3 regions of the Neobacillus sp. S1227 genome follow, and region 1 is predicted to be linked to each of the others. Evidence: riboswitches for the same ligand, from Rfam matches in the RefSeq annotation. Region 1 holds a riboswitch; each other region holds the start of a gene.
The links. A riboswitch is a leader RNA that binds a small molecule or an ion and turns the genes downstream of it on or off. The one in region 1 is predicted to bind thiamine pyrophosphate.
Positions count from the first base shown of each region.

Region 2: another riboswitch for thiamine pyrophosphate. It lies ahead of tenA (thiaminase II); the one in region 1 lies ahead of ACZ5AE_RS12505 (acetylornithine deacetylase).
Region 3: another riboswitch for thiamine pyrophosphate. It lies ahead of tenI (thiazole tautomerase TenI); the one in region 1 lies ahead of ACZ5AE_RS12505 (acetylornithine deacetylase).

Region 1 covers NZ_AP038276.1:2,458,742-2,464,574, reverse strand. The annotation lists gene ACZ5AE_RS12520 (ABC transporter permease) at 1-659, opposite strand, end outside; gene ACZ5AE_RS12515 (ABC transporter ATP-binding protein) at 649-1,386, opposite strand; gene tenA (thiaminase II) at 1,394-2,065, opposite strand; gene ACZ5AE_RS12505 (acetylornithine deacetylase) at 2,071-3,351, opposite strand; TPP riboswitch at 3,435-3,543, opposite strand; gene thiW (energy coupling factor transporter S component ThiW) at 3,543-4,052, opposite strand; gene thiE (thiamine phosphate synthase) at 4,049-4,702, opposite strand; gene thiD (bifunctional hydroxymethylpyrimidine kinase/phosphomethylpyrimidine kinase) at 4,699-5,511, opposite strand; gene thiM (hydroxyethylthiazole kinase) at 5,514-5,833, opposite strand, start outside.
Region 2 covers NZ_AP038276.1:576,694-582,526, reverse strand. The annotation lists gene ACZ5AE_RS02900 (energy-coupling factor transporter transmembrane component T family protein) at 1-593, opposite strand, end outside; gene ACZ5AE_RS02895 (ABC transporter ATP-binding protein) at 590-2,167, opposite strand; gene ACZ5AE_RS02890 (ECF transporter S component) at 2,145-2,741, opposite strand; gene tenA (thiaminase II) at 2,738-3,424, opposite strand; TPP riboswitch at 3,538-3,640, opposite strand; gene ACZ5AE_RS02880 (SdpI family protein) at 3,882-4,526, opposite strand; gene ACZ5AE_RS02875 (autorepressor SdpR family transcription factor) at 4,513-4,788, opposite strand; gene ACZ5AE_RS02870 (ABC transporter ATP-binding protein) at 5,103-5,833, shown strand, end outside.
Region 3 covers NZ_AP038276.1:3,644,023-3,649,855, reverse strand. The annotation lists partial or broken gene ACZ5AE_RS18185 (NAD(P)-dependent alcohol dehydrogenase) at 1-217, shown strand, start outside; gene ACZ5AE_RS18180 (histidine kinase N-terminal domain-containing protein) at 1,087-2,193, opposite strand; TPP riboswitch at 2,407-2,515, shown strand; gene tenI (thiazole tautomerase TenI) at 2,591-3,274, shown strand; gene thiS (sulfur carrier protein ThiS) at 3,271-3,474, shown strand; gene ACZ5AE_RS18165 (thiazole synthase) at 3,476-4,243, shown strand; gene ACZ5AE_RS18160 (thiazole biosynthesis adenylyltransferase ThiF) at 4,240-5,259, shown strand; gene ACZ5AE_RS18155 (HD domain-containing protein) at 5,310-5,833, opposite strand, start outside.

The DNA of each region.
Region 1 (5,833 bases):
TGGAGATTCGAAGACATCCGTCTGCTAAAATATCCCAGACCTTCACTTGCCCCTAGCCATTCACCAATGGTGGCCCCGACGACACAATAAACCACCGCCATTTTTAACCCGGACATGATGGATGGCAAAGCCATCGGAACCTGCACCTTTTGAAAAATTGTCCAGCGTCCGGCCCCCATTGTTAACAGTAATTCACGATATTCGCTTCCGCCTGTCTTTAACCCGTCATAAGTACTAACAACGATTGGGAAAAAGGCGACCAATATCGTCACCGCCACCTTGCTCCAAATAGTGTAGCCGAACCACATGATAAAAATTGGCGAAATGGCTATCATCGGGATCGTTTGCGAGATGATTAGAAAAGGATAAAGCACTTTTTCTAATATTCTAGAAAAATGCATACCAACGCCTATAAGCAGCCCTCCTATGAGCGAAAGTCCAAAGCCAATCAAAACCTCTAAGAATGTCGCCGGTAAATGCTCGCCCAAAAGAATCTCACGATTGTTCACAAGTGACTCGCCGATTGCGGTAGGTGCAGGCAGTATAAATGAAGGCACCATTCCGGCTTCAACTACCCACTGCCAAATACTGATTAAACACACGGCCGTGAGCAAAAACAAACCGTATTCTCCGGCCCATCTTTTCCATTTACTTTTCATGATGTATCAGCCGCTCCAATTCCTTACGCATCAAAATAAACTCTGATTGATAAATAGATTCTGAATTTCGTGGTCTTGGCAAGTTGAGCTTATATTCCTGGACTCCTCCATTTTGAAGGAGAAGAATTCTATCGCTTAATAAAATTGCCTCCTCGAGATCATGTGTAATGAACAGCACGGTCTTTTGAAGCTCACCCCATAGCCCCAATAACCAGCTATGCATTGTTCGTTTCGTTAACGAATCCAGCGCCCCAAACGGTTCATCCAACAATAAAAGTTCCCTGCCTGTCATAATGGTCCGTAAAAAGGCTACACGCTGTTTCATTCCCCCTGATAATTCATCTGGATAAGCATTCTCATATTCCTCTAGGCCAAAACGGGATAACCAAGCACGGATTTCGTGTGACTTTTCCCGCTTGTCCTCTTTCGCGATTTCTAAGGGCAACAGCACGTTTTCCATTACAGTCCGCCAAGGCAGCAGTAAATCTTTTTGCGGCATATAGCCAACGTTTCCTAATCTTCCTGAGGATAGGTCCCCAGCCATTTGTATTTTTCCCTGGCCTGGTTTAAGCAGTCCGGTAATTAATTTAAAAAGTGTACTTTTCCCTGAGCCGCTTGGACCAATAAGCGAAACAAACTCCCCCGCCTTTAAATCGAGAGAGAGCTGTTGAAAAATCGGCTGCTCTTCCCGATCATACGTATATGTTAAATCTTCGATGTGTAACATAGATGAATTAGACAGGCCATTCGCCTCCCTCGTAGACCATATCCCAGAACATATACTCAAACCTGGATGTTGTGAGAAAATGCTCTTCTAAAACCGCCAATTCTCGCTCTGGTTTTCCTTCCGTTATTTGGTCTAGCAAATCGAGTAGCCAGAGAGCCAGCGACCCAAACTCAGCAGAAGAGTACATCGTGACCCAGTCGCCGAATAATAGATGATTGCTAGAATTTTGATAGTTTTTTGCTAGCATTTTGCCAATCTCCCAATAACTCCACATACATGGGAGCAGGCTTGATATTAATTCCTCTAAGGAACCATTTTGAGCCACATTCAGCATGTAGCGAGTGTACGCTAAATTAATAGGAGTTGGTTTCGTGTCTTCGAGTTCTTGTTCGCTAATTCCAAACCGTTTCGCATACTCACGGTGCAGGTCCATTTCACCATTTAATGTTTCATCCAAAAGCTTTGCAAAAGCCGCCATGGTCCCAACATCTTTCGCCTTCACAGCTCCGAAGGCGAACAACTTGGAATAATCGATAAGAAACATATAGTCCTGCTTCATATAGCGAATAAATGATTCGACAGGAAGATCTCCTTTGCCCAATCCGACTACGAATGGATGCTCATGCGTTTTCTCCCAAATGCCCTTAACTTTTTCAAAAAGCCGATCAGAAAATTTCATTGGCTTTACGACTCCCTTCGTGTATTGCACCATAAAGCGATAAATTGAGCTAACACTTTTGTGAAATCTAACAATTGCCGAATCTCGACCTTCTCATTTACAGCATGGGCATCCTCTAGTTTTCCCGGCCCAAAAATAACTGTCGGAATTCCTGCTCGGCCAAGCCAGCCTGCATCTGTTACGGTCGATGACATATCAAGTACAGGCTTTTTTATAAGCGTTTTTTCAACGGATCTTGCCAGCAATCTAGTTCCCGAATGGTCCAAATCAAGCTCCAAGGAAGGGAATATTTCACCACGATCGATTATCATTGATTTACCACCCCAAACAAATTCCGGAGGATTGTCTCGAAGCCATGGGTCGGCCGCTGCAACGGCACCAATATGCTGCTCAATTTCCTTAATAACCTCTTCGTAATCCTCATCTGGGTAGAAATGAACGGTCACCCACAAAGCACAGCGGTCAGCAACAAACGCCGCATGCCTTCCACCCTCGATCACAGCAGGGTTAATCGTATTCATCCCTGGTGGAAAACCTTCGTAGCTTTTTGTCACAGCCCAGTGGCGTTCAAGCTCTTGAAGGCCTTCTATTATTTTCATCATTTTTTCAATCGTACTGGCACCATTGACGTCCCCGCCGGCATGAATCAGCCTTCTTCTCATCCCATCATGATAAGTTTCTTTGCTTTGAATCGTTATCCAGCCGGTTATGACGCCGCCCTGCCCTTGGATATGTAAGTCGCTTGTGTCTACGACTACTGCATAGTCAGCAGAATAGCCCCTTTCCAAACAAGCAAGAGTTCCTGCCTCGCCAACTTCTTCTCCGATAACAGACTGAAACTGCAAATCTCCATTAAGCGGAACCTCAAGCTCTTTTAAAAGTTTTATAGCAATGAGGGAGGCGGCAATACCGCCTTTCATATCGGCAACGCCCCGTCCATAAATATAAGGATCCTTGATTCTGGCTGAAAACGGGTCAGACCCCCATTCCTTCTCGTCGCCAACCTCAGCAACATCCACATGTCCATTGACAATTAAACTATTATATTGCTCAGAGGATTCACCTGTTAAAATTCCCACCACATTCGAATCCCCCGGATATACTTCCCACATATCAGTTTGAAATCCTAAATCTCTTAAATAGCTTTTAATAAATTCCTGGATTCCCGTTGTATTGCGAGCCGGAGGACTTTCAGTTGGAAACGCAATTAAGTCGCTCAAAAGTTTAAGCAGTTCGGCTTCCCTAGCCTCCACTTCTTGTCCAATTGTTTCTATGAAATCTTCCATATTAACCATTCCTAAAGCCTCCTAAAATCCATTCTAGTTTTATAAAAAAATAAACCCACTCTATATAGCAATGGAAAGAGTGGGTTATGATCGTTCCACTTCCCTCCGCTGGTATCTTCAACCAGTTCAGGTTCAAAGGGTTCGGAGCTGTACTCCATCTCAAGCCTGCTTAGGCTTCCCCTAGTGAGATCTTATTTAGTAATGGTGATATTTTTCTCGCTTAGAGGCACTTTCTTCCTTAAGAAAATTGTTAAAATCACAAATCCAAGCAGCGCTCCGGCAAATGAACTGAAAATAAATAATGGGATAAACCCGAATAGCGTCGCTTTCTGCCCGAGGATTAGGGTTGCAATTGGATAGGAAAGCAATGCCCCAAGAATTCCCGTCCCAACCACTTCTCCTATAACAGCAAAGTAGACTTTTCTAGTTTTCCAAAATAATAGTCCGGCCAGAAACGCCCCGACTATGCTTCCGGGAAATGCGAATAGCGAACCCGTCCCCATCATATTCCGAAGCAGGGAAACACCAAAAGCCTGGGCCACGGCATAATATGGCCCCAACAGAACCCCGGAAAGAACGTTCAAAAAATGCTGAATTGGAAAAACCTTTGTAAAGCCAATCGGTACCACGACCAGGTTACTTGAAAGAGTCCCCATCGCAATCATCATAGCAGTTAACGTAAGTTTATACGTTTTTTTCATGATTTCCTTACTCCCCCTACACTTTTTCGTAAATCCTTTGCAGCTATGAGCGGTGAATCGGCAAGGCTGATGGCGGTAATAACTGAAACACCATCTGCTCCGGCTTCCACGACCGTTGCCGCATTTTCACTTGTAATTCCACCAATTCCGACAATCGGTACAGCAATTCCTTGGCTTCGCAGTTCCTCGATAAGTGCAGTCCCTCTTGATGGCTTTGCATCGGCCTTCGTTTTCGTTGGAAAAACCGGTCCAATTCCGAAATAATCGGCACCGGCGCTAAGGGCTGCATCTGCTTCCTCCGGCGTATGAACGGATATACCAAGAATTTTATTATCGCCAATTTGACGCCTGACTGTTTCTGCCGGTTCATCCTCCTGACCGATATGAACCCCATCTGCGTCAAGTGCGATTGCCAGTTCAATATCATCATTAACGATAAACGGAATTCTGTGTTCTTTGCATAGGCTTTGCAGTTTTTTCGCAAGAGCATATTTATCTTTTCCGATTAATGCCTCTTCGCCTTTTTCCCGAAATTGATAAAGCGTAATTCCTCCAGCGATGGCTTCTTTCAATACCTCAACCGGATCCTTCCTGCAGTTAGCTGTTCCCATAATAAAATATACTTTCAAGGCTTCGCGTAAGTTTATCATGATTGAACCATCTCCATGATTCTTTTCCGGTATGCACCATGATTTGTCGGCCCATGTCCCTGCCCAATCACAATTCCATCTTCAATTGCAGCCTGAATAAAATCCTTCGCCTTGATGACCGCTTGATATACATCTGCTCCCTTAGCCAGTTCAGCGGTAATAGCTGCTGAAAAAGTGCAGCCAGTGCCGTGTGTGTTCTTAGTCGGAATTCGCTTACTTGTAAAGGTAAAGAATTCTTTTCCATCGAATAGGAGATCTGTTGATTCTGAAGGGTTTTCATCATGGCCGCCTTTCAGAACAATGTTTTGTACGCCTAAGGCATGTAATTTTTTTGCTGCTTCCCGCTTATCTTCCGCTGAACGTATAGACATCCCGGATAGAACCTCTGCCTCAGGTATGTTCGGGGTAACCACTTTGGCAAGCGGTAATAAAAACTTTTTCATGGCGGAGATTGCTTCCGTTTGCAGCAAGGAAGCGCCGCCTTTTGCGATCATTACAGGATCGACAACAACATTATCCCAATGATATTTTGTAAGGTTAACAGATACAGCTTCGATAATTTCCGCATTAAATAACATGCCCGTTTTCACCGCATCAGTTCCCATGTCTTCACCAATGGCTTTCATCTGTTCGATAACCGCTTCGGCTGACATCGGATAAACTCCATGGACGCCTAATGTATTTTGTGCAGTAACAGCCGTTATTGTAGACATTCCAAAAACCTCTAACTCCTGAAACGTTTTTAGATCGGCCTGAATTCCTGCTCCGCCGCCAGAATCGGAACCTGCAATTGTTAACGCCTTTTTCATTATTACTCTCCTCCAGCTAATTTTTTTATGGAAGCATAGAGATTGATGTCATCTGAAGCAACCTTCGAAAGCTGGTTCAAAAATTCGATTTGGAAGCTTCCTGGGCCTGATTGCACCGTTAGTTCCGCTGCCTTTTCTGCGGCTATTCCGTATATCGAGACTGCAGCAACAGATGCCTGCATTAAATTTTTTTCCACCCCGGTAAACGCACCAATGACTGAAGTTAACAAGCAGCCAGTCCCTGTCACTTTTGTTAACAATGGATGCCCATTATCCACAACGTAAGTAGACCTGCCATTCGTAATGACATCTTCCTTCCCTG
Region 2 (5,833 bases), 1.9 Mb from region 1:
CGTTCAGATTTTCGTATCCCTTGACTAAACAGGGGTAATGCATACTTTATAAACGCCTTGGAGCTATTTTTTTGCTTGTAACCTCTTACTTTATGAGCCATTTTCATTTGGTTGAATTCAGATTGAAATAACGGAATAAATCGAAACCCTGCGAGTAGCCCATACGCCCATTTAGGTGAAAGTTTACACTGATGAATTAAACTCATTATAAACAACGTTAAGTCGGTGGTAGATGTAAATAATAATCCATACGTTACAAACCCCAGCATCCTTAAAGCAATGGTTAAGCCATGATCCGCACTTTCCACTGTCACATGGAACCAGGCCCATTTCCAAATGGTTTCTTCACCTTCTCCAAAAGCCGCCATCATCCAAAAGACTAGGATAAAAAATCCTAAGTACGGCAGCAGTCTTTTTAAAAGGTACGTGATTCTCCATCCTCCTAAAAAAATACCAATCAATACAGCAAGTACCCAAATACCAAAAGTCACTTTTGGATTAGTTACGGTCATTAACAGAAACATAACTAACAAATGAGAGAGTAGTTTAATAGAAGGATTTAAGAAAGAAAGGAAGGATTCGTTTGATTTCATACAAGAACCCGCTCCCCTCTTGCATGCATCAACTGGTAATGAAGAGGAGAAATAATCTCCGTTTCACTTAAAATATCTTGATTAGAAAATAACCCGGATGGTGTCCCTTGATAGGAAACTCTTCCTTTATTAAATAAAATGACTTGATTGGAATAAGTATCAACTAAATCCATGTCGTGAGTTACCATTACAATGGTAGTTCCCTGTTCCTGTCTCTCCTTTAATCGCTTAATAAGTTCATTAGCTGTTTTTTCATCTTGGCCGAATGTTGGTTCATCCAGCAATAATAAAGGTTGATCAAACAATAACATAGTGGCAACACTTAACCGCCGTTTTTGGCCTAAACTTAGGGTAAAAGGGTGAGAATTGTGATAAGACTCCAGCCCAAACTCCTGTAACAGTTGAATGGTTTTGGCATGAATCTGCTCCTCTTGCCAATTTCTTTGCCTGCCTCCAAAAGCAATTTCCTCAAATACTGTATCTGTAATAAATTGAAGCTCTGGATTTTGAAAAACAAAACCTGATTTTTCATATAATTCTCTATCCGCCCATTTTTTAAGTTCCGTATTTTGAAAATGAATTGTCCCATTCTTTATTGGCTCTAAACGGATCAGACTTTTTAAGAAAGTGCTTTTTCCACTTCCATTTGCTCCAACGATGGAAACCCATTCACCTTTATGGATGGTTATATTAATGTCCTTCACTATCGTTTTCTTTCCATAGCCAATATCCACATTTTCTGTACGAATCAAAGTATCCTCATTCACTCTTACTAGAGGTTCGGTTTTAAGCCTTTTTGACAGTTTGATAGATAAAGGATGTGAGGCATCTTCCACAACATCTATCCACTTGTATGGGAATAGTTTAGGGCGCCAAATACCAGATTCCACCATTTCACGGTTATAATGAAGCAGAATCTCTTCTGGCTTTCCATCCGCCATAATGCTTCCGCTCTCATTTATCATAATGACCCGATCCATCCATTCGATGCAGCCGTCTAGAACATGTTCGACAAATACCATCGTTTGGTTAGTCTTTTGTGATATTTGTTTCAATAAATCAAATATCTCCATCCTGCCAGCTGGGTCTAGTTGGGCTGTTGGTTCATCAAAAAACAATACTTCGGGTTCTAATGCTAATAAACAGGCTAATGCCAATCGTTGTTTCATACCCCCAGATAGTGTTTCAATCGGTGTTCTCCGGTCAACCTCTAATCCTACTATTTCCATTAAATCTGAAATGATGGTGTCCATTTCGTTTCGAGGAATCGAGCGATTTTCGAGGCTAAAAGCAATTTCTTCATCGACACGAAGCATACAAAATTGAGAGTCAGGCTCTTGAAACATAACACCGGCATTTCTCCTCTGGTAAACATCACCACTTAAATCCGCCTCAACATGCTCAGGAATGATACCTGCAAGAGCGGAAATCAAAGTAGATTTCCCACTCCCGCTTGGTCCGAGTATTAATACTTTTTCTCCTTTATTGATGGATAAAGTAATATTACGAAGGACCTGTTCAGAACGATGATAGAAACGAACAGAAAGATTTCTACATCCCAGAAATATTTCCATGAATGTCATCCTTTTTTCTTTTTTCTTTCATCAATTCATATTGTTCTAAAACACCTGTTTTAGCTAGTGCATCCACCACTACTTTCGCTAACAAGCCTCCAAGAATGATTCCGCTTATTACATGAATTCCTAACGTCGTAAAAAATACTCCTTTGGTGTAAAATCCAAAACCATTAGCCAATACGTTATACACCATTCCCATAATCGCAGCTAGAGCACCAGATAGCATTAACGTAATGAGGTTGTAGCGCTTATATCTAAATATAGCAAAAGCAATTTCGGATCCAATCCCTTGAAAAACTCCTACTAACAATGCCGAAAGACCAAAATGACTTCCTGTTAATAATTCAACAGCTGCTGCCGCAACCTCTGCGATAAAAGCAGCGCCTGGTTTACGAATAATATACGCGACTATTGGACTAGCAATCACCCAAATCCCAAACATAAAACCTGCGCCGATAGGTCCCACTATAGCAGAAATCGGAATCCAAAGAGTTGACCATCCTAAATAAATGACTCCACAAGCAACAGAAAGAATGACGGTAAGCACTACCTCCTTCATCTTCCAATTCATCTTTTCAGCGCCTCCATTTGTACTGGCCATTCCTCAAGTTTATAGGCCATATCCCAAAACATATATTCAAGCTGACAACTAATTAAGAAATGTTCTTTCATCTTTGCTTTTTCTTTTTCTGTTGCTTCCATTGCCCATTCATCTATCCGGGCACAAAATTTGGTTGTTATTGAATCTGTCCGATTACCATAAAAATGAATCCATTCATAAAATGGATGAGATTGGTCGGGATTAACCTCATTTAACAATCTCTTTCCAATTTCCCAATATGTCCATGGACATGGCAGTAAAACAGCCAAAATTTCCCCTAATGTTCCTTCATGAGCAATGGTAAGCATATGACGTATGTAATGAAGCGCAGATGGTGAGAGTGGAAACCCTTGGAGTTCCTCATATGGAACACCCGCTACTTGACAAAAGTTATTATGTGGATGGGTTTCGCTGTTTAATATAAATGATATTTGCTTATTAAACATCTCCATATCCTCTCGGCTCTCACATTTTGCAATGGCAATTCCATAGATTCTAATAAAGGAATTCAAATATTCAAAATCCTGTTTAACATAATGAATAAGCTGTTCTTTTCTTAAATCACCACTCGCAATTCCTCGTACAAAAGGATGTTCAAAAATTGCATCGAAGATCGGACCTGCTTCCTTCCTTAATTCTGCTGAAAAACTCATTAAAATTCCCCCTTATTAGTGATAATGGGAAGACTTTAAATGGAGCGATTGTCTGCTTATAAAAACGAAAAACCGCTCCAAAAATGGAGCGGCAGAATATTTGTAAATATACCCATGCACGGACTCCACTTTCCTACGCTAGTATGAACTAGATCAGGTTCAAAGGGTCCAGAATTACTTCTGTCTCAGCCAAAAAAGGCTCCCCTAGTGGTCTTCCTATTAAGTTATTATTCACTTTACACACGCTTTTTAAAAAAGTCAATGAAATTTATCATTTATTATCTTATTTTTTCAAAGATATTCCATTCGCCCAATAAGAGCAAACCATCATCTATTCATTTGCTCAGGGGTAAGGAGTTTGTGACCTCAATAGCGGACAAGTATTTGGCCATATAAATTAGTAGGTAATGGCGCACTTGCATACCCCTTCTGTTATAATGCATTCAGCTTCTGAGAATTACACTTTACGTTTTTCCTTTTTGAACACCAAATAGGAATAAATCATGACCAGGGCAATTCCCACCAGTAATGCCCCGAGGAAAATGTACATTCCCATCGGACCTATAAAGATGGCCGAGAATGGTACTAGACCTGTGATGACAAAAACATATCCTCCAAACCGGTGTGTTTTTTTCCAGACATATTCAGATGCCAGCGTCCACGGGGTGCGAATGCCAAAGAAATAGTTATGCCGAATTTGGGTCATGAAATTTCCAAGAACAATGAGGAGAATACCTATTAGCACTGGTACCACTTTTTGAAAAGGCACATCGTATCCCAGTCCACTAAACAGCCCCAGTAAATTCGTGATGGCGAGAAATAAGATAACCACAAAGTTGATGATGGAATATGCGCCGTTATGCTTTTTATAAGCGTCCCTTTTCGGGTCTATGGACGGCAGAAAATTTAAAAACAGAAACAGCACTAGGGGTAGTGCACTCATGGTAAGCTGCTCTATTCTTGAACCATACCGGTCTGGATCCCCACTTGGCCCCCAATGAACCGGAATCTTATTTGGCATATGCGGAAAAGCAATAAGATTCACCACTAACGGAACGAAGGAAATAATTAGTGCAATATAAAATAGTTTATTTCTTTTCATGAACCCCATCTCCCTTTTTGTCTAATAACCATTTGATTACATCCTGCAATACAGTTGAGTTTAAGGAGTAAATAATAAACTGCCCTTTTTTCTCATCCACCACCAATCCTGCCGACTTCAGGATTTTTAAATGATTGCTAATCGATGGTTTGCTCATATCAAATTGCTCAGCTATATCCCCTGCTGTTAAATCCTGATCCTTTAACAAATCAAGTATCTTTCTTCGAGTTGGGTCGGCCAAAGCCTTAAAAACCTCATTCATAATATTCCCTTCTTCATTATTTAGTTAATTATCTAAATATATAATAACATATTTTTCTATTCCCAAAAAGGGGTTATAAAACCATTTTTTATTTCAACAAAATTTCGGGCTTTTGACGACAGAGAAATAAATAGTTTAATAAAAAACGAGGCACCAGAACCGTCCCCAAGCCCTCTCGCTGCTCACACTTGAGCTTTCTATAAAATTTAAGAATTCTTTCCTATTTCACATCATAGGTATAACGTGGTATGCAACTTTTGGGAATTGGGACTTATGTGACAAAGTGGCTGGTTTCTAAGGAAAGGTGATGTGAGTTGAATATTTTAGAGGTCCAGAATTTAAAGAAATCGTTCGGTTCCATTCATGCTGTAAAAGATATTAGTTTTTCTGTAAAAGAGGGAGAGATTTTTACCATCATCGGACCTAATGGGGCAGGGAAAACGACCACACTTGAGATGATTGAGGGCTTGGTTACACCGGATCATGGTGAAATCCAGTTTGGTGAATTGAATTGGAACAGACATGCAGTAACGATTAAGAAGAAAATTGGCGTCCAGCCGCAATCTAGTGCCATGTTTGATTTATTGACACCGGAAGAAAATTTGAATTTATTTGCTACTTTTTACGATAAGGCACGTTCAACGGAAGAAATACTCAAATTGGTCAATCTGAACGAACATCGAAAGAATCAAGTCAAGAAATTATCTGGCGGCCAACGGCAGCGGCTTGCGATCGGGCTTGCGATGATTAGTGATCCAGATATCGTATTTCTGGATGAACCAACAACCGGGCTCGATCCTCAGGCACGACGCAATGTATGGGAGATTATTCTGGAGCTTAAGAAATTGGGGAAAACAACGATTCTCACCACTCATTACATGGAAGAAGCGGAAAAGCTAAGTGACCGGGTATGCATCGTTGACCAAGGGTTGGTCATCACCCTGAATTCCCCCTCCGCCCTAATAGAAAATTTAACAAAGGAAAGAGAGGTTCGTTTATCCTTCCTTGATGGAGAAAAAGCCGCCCATGATGCGGAGCTTTTTGC
Region 3 (5,833 bases), 1.2 Mb from region 1:
GCCAGGACAAGAGGTGTTTGGAGACCTATCCGCCTGTGGTTGGGGCGGTTTTGCTGAATATGTATCTGTTCCAGAAAAAGTATTAGCGTTAAAGCCAGAAAAGCTGTCATTTGAAGAAGCCGCGGCGGTACCAATGGCAGCAGTTACAGCCTTACAAAGCATACGTGATAAGGGCAAGATTCAAGCAGGACAGAAGGTTTTAATCAATGGTGCCTCAAAGCATTCAAGTATTTTGAACAGGGGCATGCACAAGGTAAGGTAGTTATTTCAGTTTGAAAACTATTATTTTGACGTAAATTTTTGTATCTTTCAAAAGTTCGGTATCATAAAAAGGTTTTAATAATCCCGAGCCGTTAGATCATTCAAAAGTTTGGTAGCATAGAAAGGTTATATGACCCCGAACTAGCGAATCATTGAAAAGTTCGGTAGTATAGAAAAGCTATATGCCCCAAAACCGATGAATCCTTAAAAAGTTTGGTAGGATAGAAAGGCTATATGAGCCCGAACCGATGAAACCATAAAAAGTTCGGTAGCATAGAAAGGGTATATGAGCCCGAACCGAAGAATCCTAAAAAAGTTCGGTAGCATAGAAAGGGTATATGAGCCCGAACCGAAGAATCCTAAAAAAGTTCGGTATCATAGAAAGGCTATATGAGCCCGAACCGATGAAACCATAAAAAGTTCGGTAGCATAGAAAGGCTATATGTGCCCGAACCGATGAAACCATAAAAAGTTCGGTAGCATAGAAAGGGTATATGAGCCCGAACCGAAGAATCCTAAAAAAGTTCGGTAGCATAGAAAGGGTATATGAGCCCGAACCGAAGAATCCTAAAAAAGTTCGGTAGCATAGAAAGGGTATATGAGCCCGAACCGAAGAATCCTAAAAAAGTTTGGTAGGATAGAAAGGGTATATGAGCCCGAACCGATGAATCCTAAAAGTTCCGTATCATAGGAAGGTTCTATAAGCCCGAACAGGCGAATCATTGAAGGTTCGGTCGAATAGAAAGGCTAAATGAGTCCAATGACTTGTTTTAAACGTTTTCTTTTTTACAACAAAAAACACCGCATTTGCGGTGCGCATGAATTCTAATTCTTTTTAATAGGTAATGTAAGTTGAAAGGTAGTATAATGATTACCTGATTTACATTCTATTTCACCGTGATGTTTTTCAACAATATTCTTACATACGAATAAGCCGATACCGGTACCTAGTTTCTTCGTAGTGAAGAAGGGCTCGAAAATTAAGTGTACTGTTTCAGGATCAATAGTAGGGCCATTATTCGAAATACGAATCTTGATTTGCTGATTATCTATATTTGTTTGGATATCAATTTTTCGCAGATGTTCTTCTTCACACACTGCGTCAACGGCATTTATTAACAGGTTTAGAAAAACTTGTTTTAACTCATTTCTATCGCCAGTAACACAAATATCGGCATCGATATTTGTACTAATATGGACATTACCGTCGACGATGCTTGGATAGAGGAAATCAAGCACTTCTTCTATTAATAAATGGATGGTTATATCTTCATTCTGGCTTTCTGCCAGCATGTTCAGTTTGGAAGTATGAAGGAACTGAGTAATTCTGAACTTAAGCTGCTCTAATTCTTGGCTGACGACATCTAAATAAGGTAGATTAGGATGCTCGTGTTTTAATAGTTTTATAAAGCCCATAACGGAAGTTAGCGGATTGCGAAATTCATGAACAAAGCTCGAAGACATTTGTCCAAGAATCGCCAACCTGTCCTTATGTGTTTGAGAAATAAATAAATTTTGTTCTTGTAGTTTCTTATCTTTGATCTCGGTGTACTTAGAAACAGCATAATAACTGAATAAATCAAACTGTTTATTGACCAAGTCAATAGTAGACTTCAGATATTCTTGGGTGAGTTCGGAAAGGTTTAAGTATTTAATAATAATACTCCTGCCCAGATTGACATTATAAACAAATTCCCCAATATTGATATTAGCCTCGACGCGTTCCAAGGCTACTTTGTGAGCTAAGGATTTAACATCTTCATCTGAGAATCCATTTAAAATAGAATTTATTATGAGATGGTACATTAAATACCCATTCTTTAAAATTAGTCCCGGATTATCCTTGTGGTGATGTATAATAATTTCCTCTTCCCAAAAATTTAGAAACTTTAGTTCATTCTCAATTAGAAATTGGCCAACTTTTTTATCCATACAAAGCCTGCTTTCCACTATATTAAGCTGATTATAGCATAAAAATTTGATGAATGGGGATGGTTCTCATATCTCAAAATAGGTATATATATAAAATATTTCAAAATAATTTGATTAAAAGGACGGGCAAATATTCAGTTTGAAATGTTTGACTTTTCTGATTAATGTGTTAACATAAACCCATAAAAGGTATATGTTCAAATGAATATGAATCAAATCTGCTAGAGGTGCCTTTTTAAAAGGCTGAGATTGAAGTGTGACTTCGGGACTCTATGAACCTGATCTGGTTAATACCAGCGTAGGGAAGTGGACAACGGGATTTTTGGAGAGCAAAATTTTCATTTCTAAATTTCGGCCACTTTCTTACAAAAGGAAGTGGCTTTTTGTTGTGCCTGTTTTGCGCTTCCATAGACCAGAGAAATCGAATCAAAGGGGGGCTTGTATTTTTACTAGTCTAAAAGAAAAAGAGCTGCATCTTATATCCAATGGCAATATGCCGATTGACCAGTTGGCTGAAATAGCTAAGAATATTCATCCATTTGTAACTGCACTGCACTTGCGTGAAAAACAAAAATCAGCAAAGGAACTTTTTCAAGCAGTCGAACTTTTAACAAATGTAAACGTCCCACCTGCAAAAATCGTGATTAACGATCGGGTAGATGTTGCAATCGTGGCAAAGGCCCTTGGGGTTCAATTAGCCTATCATAGTTTGGACACTTCATGTGTAAAAGAACATTTTCCTCAACTACGGGTCGGGACTTCCATTCACTCCTACGAGGAAGGACAACAGGCAAAGGAGAAGGGTGCTGACTACCTTTTATACGGGCATGTTTTTCCCTCCCAATCAAAACCGGACAAGCCCTCAAAAGGGCTTCGGGAATTGACTAGGCTTACCCAAATGGATATTCCGGTGATTGCCATTGGCGGAATAACACCAGAGAATACAGGGCAGGTAATCAAAGCGGGGGCAAACGGGATTGCTGTCATGTCTGGTGTGTTAGAAGCGAGTGATCCCATTCTAGCCGTAAAAGCTTATATCAAAGTATTGAAAAATTATTCGGGGCAGGAGGTAAGAACATGAAGGTTACCTTAAATGGCAAGTTGACCCAAATACCAGACAATAACATATTTGTCTCAGATGTTCTCAAGCATTATAAAATCCACGATAAGGTAGTGGTAGTAGAAGTGAATGGTGAAATATTATCCAAGTTAGAACACCAAAGTACTAGATTAGCAGATAAAGACCGAATTGAAATAGTTCATTTTGTAGGAGGCGGTTGATATGTTAAAAATTGGTCCATTATCCTTTCACTCTCGTTTGTTGCTAGGAACGGGGAAGTATCCAAGCTTCGACATCCAAAAGCAAGCGGTCGAAGTGTCTGAAGCAGAAATCCTTACATTTGCAGTTAGACGGATGAATATTTTCGAATCGAGCCAGCCGAATTTCTTAGAGCAGCTTGATACCAATAAATATACGTTACTGCCAAACACAGCAGGAGCGAAAACAGCTGCAGAGGCTGTCCGAATCGCTAAGTTAGCAAAAGCTTCAGGCTTATGTGACATGATTAAAGTTGAAGTGATCGGCTGTGATAAAACGTTACTTCCTGACCCGATTGAAACGTTAAAGGCCACCGAAGAATTGGTGAAGGAAGGCTTTATTGTACTCCCTTATACCTCGGATGATGTGGTGTTAGCCTGGAAACTTCAAGAAGCAGGCTGCCATGCTGTCATGCCAGGGGCGTCGCCAATCGGTTCTGGTCAAGGGATTATCAATCCGGTAAACCTCCAGTTTATTATTGAACAAGCCGTAGTCCCTGTCATTGTCGATGCGGGCATAGGATCGCCTGCTGATGCTGCTTGTGCAATGGAATTAGGAGCTGATGCGGTGCTATTAAATACTGCAGTTTCAGCAGCAAAGGATCCGGTTAAAATGGCAAAAGCGATGAAATTGGCGATTGAAGCGGGAATGCTTGGTTATGAAGCAGGCCGAATTGAGAAAAAACGATATGCGACAGCCAGCAGCCCTAAGGAAGGAATGAGTATCGGGTGAATGATCGATACTCTAGGCAAGAGTTGTTTTCACCGATAGGAAAAGACGGCCAGCAGCAAATTCTCAATAAACATGTACTCATCATTGGAGTTGGGGCACTTGGATCTGCAAGTGCTGAAGCACTCGTCCGGGCTGGCATCGGCAAATTAACCATAGTGGATCGGGATTATGTCGAGTGGTCCAATTTACAGCGGCAACAGTTATTTACAGAGGAAGATGCGAAAAATAGAATTCCAAAAGCAATCGCGGCCAAAAATCGGTTAACAGCGATTAACTCTTCTGTGAATATTGAGGCCATCATTGCACATGCATCAGCCCTAGAGCTTGAAGTCTGGGCAAAAGACGCAGATCTGATAATGGATGCAACGGATAATTTTGAAACAAGAATGATGATAAATGATGTCTCGCAAAAAGTCGGAGTTCCCTGGATTTACGGTGCTTGTGTGGGAAGCTATGGCATTTCCTACACGATCATTCCTGGAAAAACGCCTTGCCTTTCTTGTTTACTTGAAACAGTTCCTCTGGGAGGGTTAACCTGTGACACAGCAGGTATAATTAGTCCAGCCGTAAACATGGTTGTCTCCTTCCAAATAAGTGAAGCATTGAAAATTATGGTTGGAGATATGGATTCATTAAGAAACAAACTTGTTTCCTTTGATTTATGGAAAAACCAATATAGTGCAATTAAGGTAGATAAGTTGAAGAACAAGGGTTGTCCTTCTTGCGGGGAGCGGCGCACATATCCATATTTATCATTTGAACATCAAATGAAAACGGCGGTCCTTTGTGGAAGAGATTCTGTCCAAATCCGCCCATCCGTTCCAAGCGTGCGTGACTTGGAAGCATTAGAAAAAATATTGGCAAAACAAGCAGGTATCGTACATCTAAATCCGTACCTTCTGTCTTTTACCGTCAATGCTAATCGGTTAGTTATTTTTAAAGACGGAAGAGTTTTGGTACATGGCATCAAGGATGTTTCGGAAGCGAAAGCGCTGTACCATCGATACTTGGGTTAAAGACAATAAAAATGATTTAGGCACGTTTCCGATAATACGGACCGTGCCCTTTATTTTTTACAGTTCAGATTTTTCAATTCTTCCTCAACCATTTTGTCTAACCGCTCAATCATCCTTATGGCTTTATCATGATCCATTTTTCGATAATGGTGCATGCCGCCTTGCTCCTCGTCCACCTCATCGGCTAATTTGACAATTTCCTGTAATGGTGTACGGTTGATGAAACCTTCCGGCATATAAGAATCTGTATGGAATAAAACGGCCAGTGCAATTTCTTTGGCTATAATCGGATTTTCTCCCAGCCGAATCAACAATTTATGGGCTCTTTCTGCCCCCTTAATTGCATGTATATCATTCTGTTTATATAAATCATAATCCCATTTGCCATTGCGATACCAAGTGTAATGACCCATATCGTGCAGCAACGCTGCTTTCGTTGCCAGGTCAACAGAAACGCCGCGTTCTTTTGCCAACTTAAAGGCATGGTAGGCACATGCAATAGCATGTACAATTCCAGACCGGCTTAAATATTTTTTTGCAATATGATGATTGAAAATTTGAATTAATGTTACTT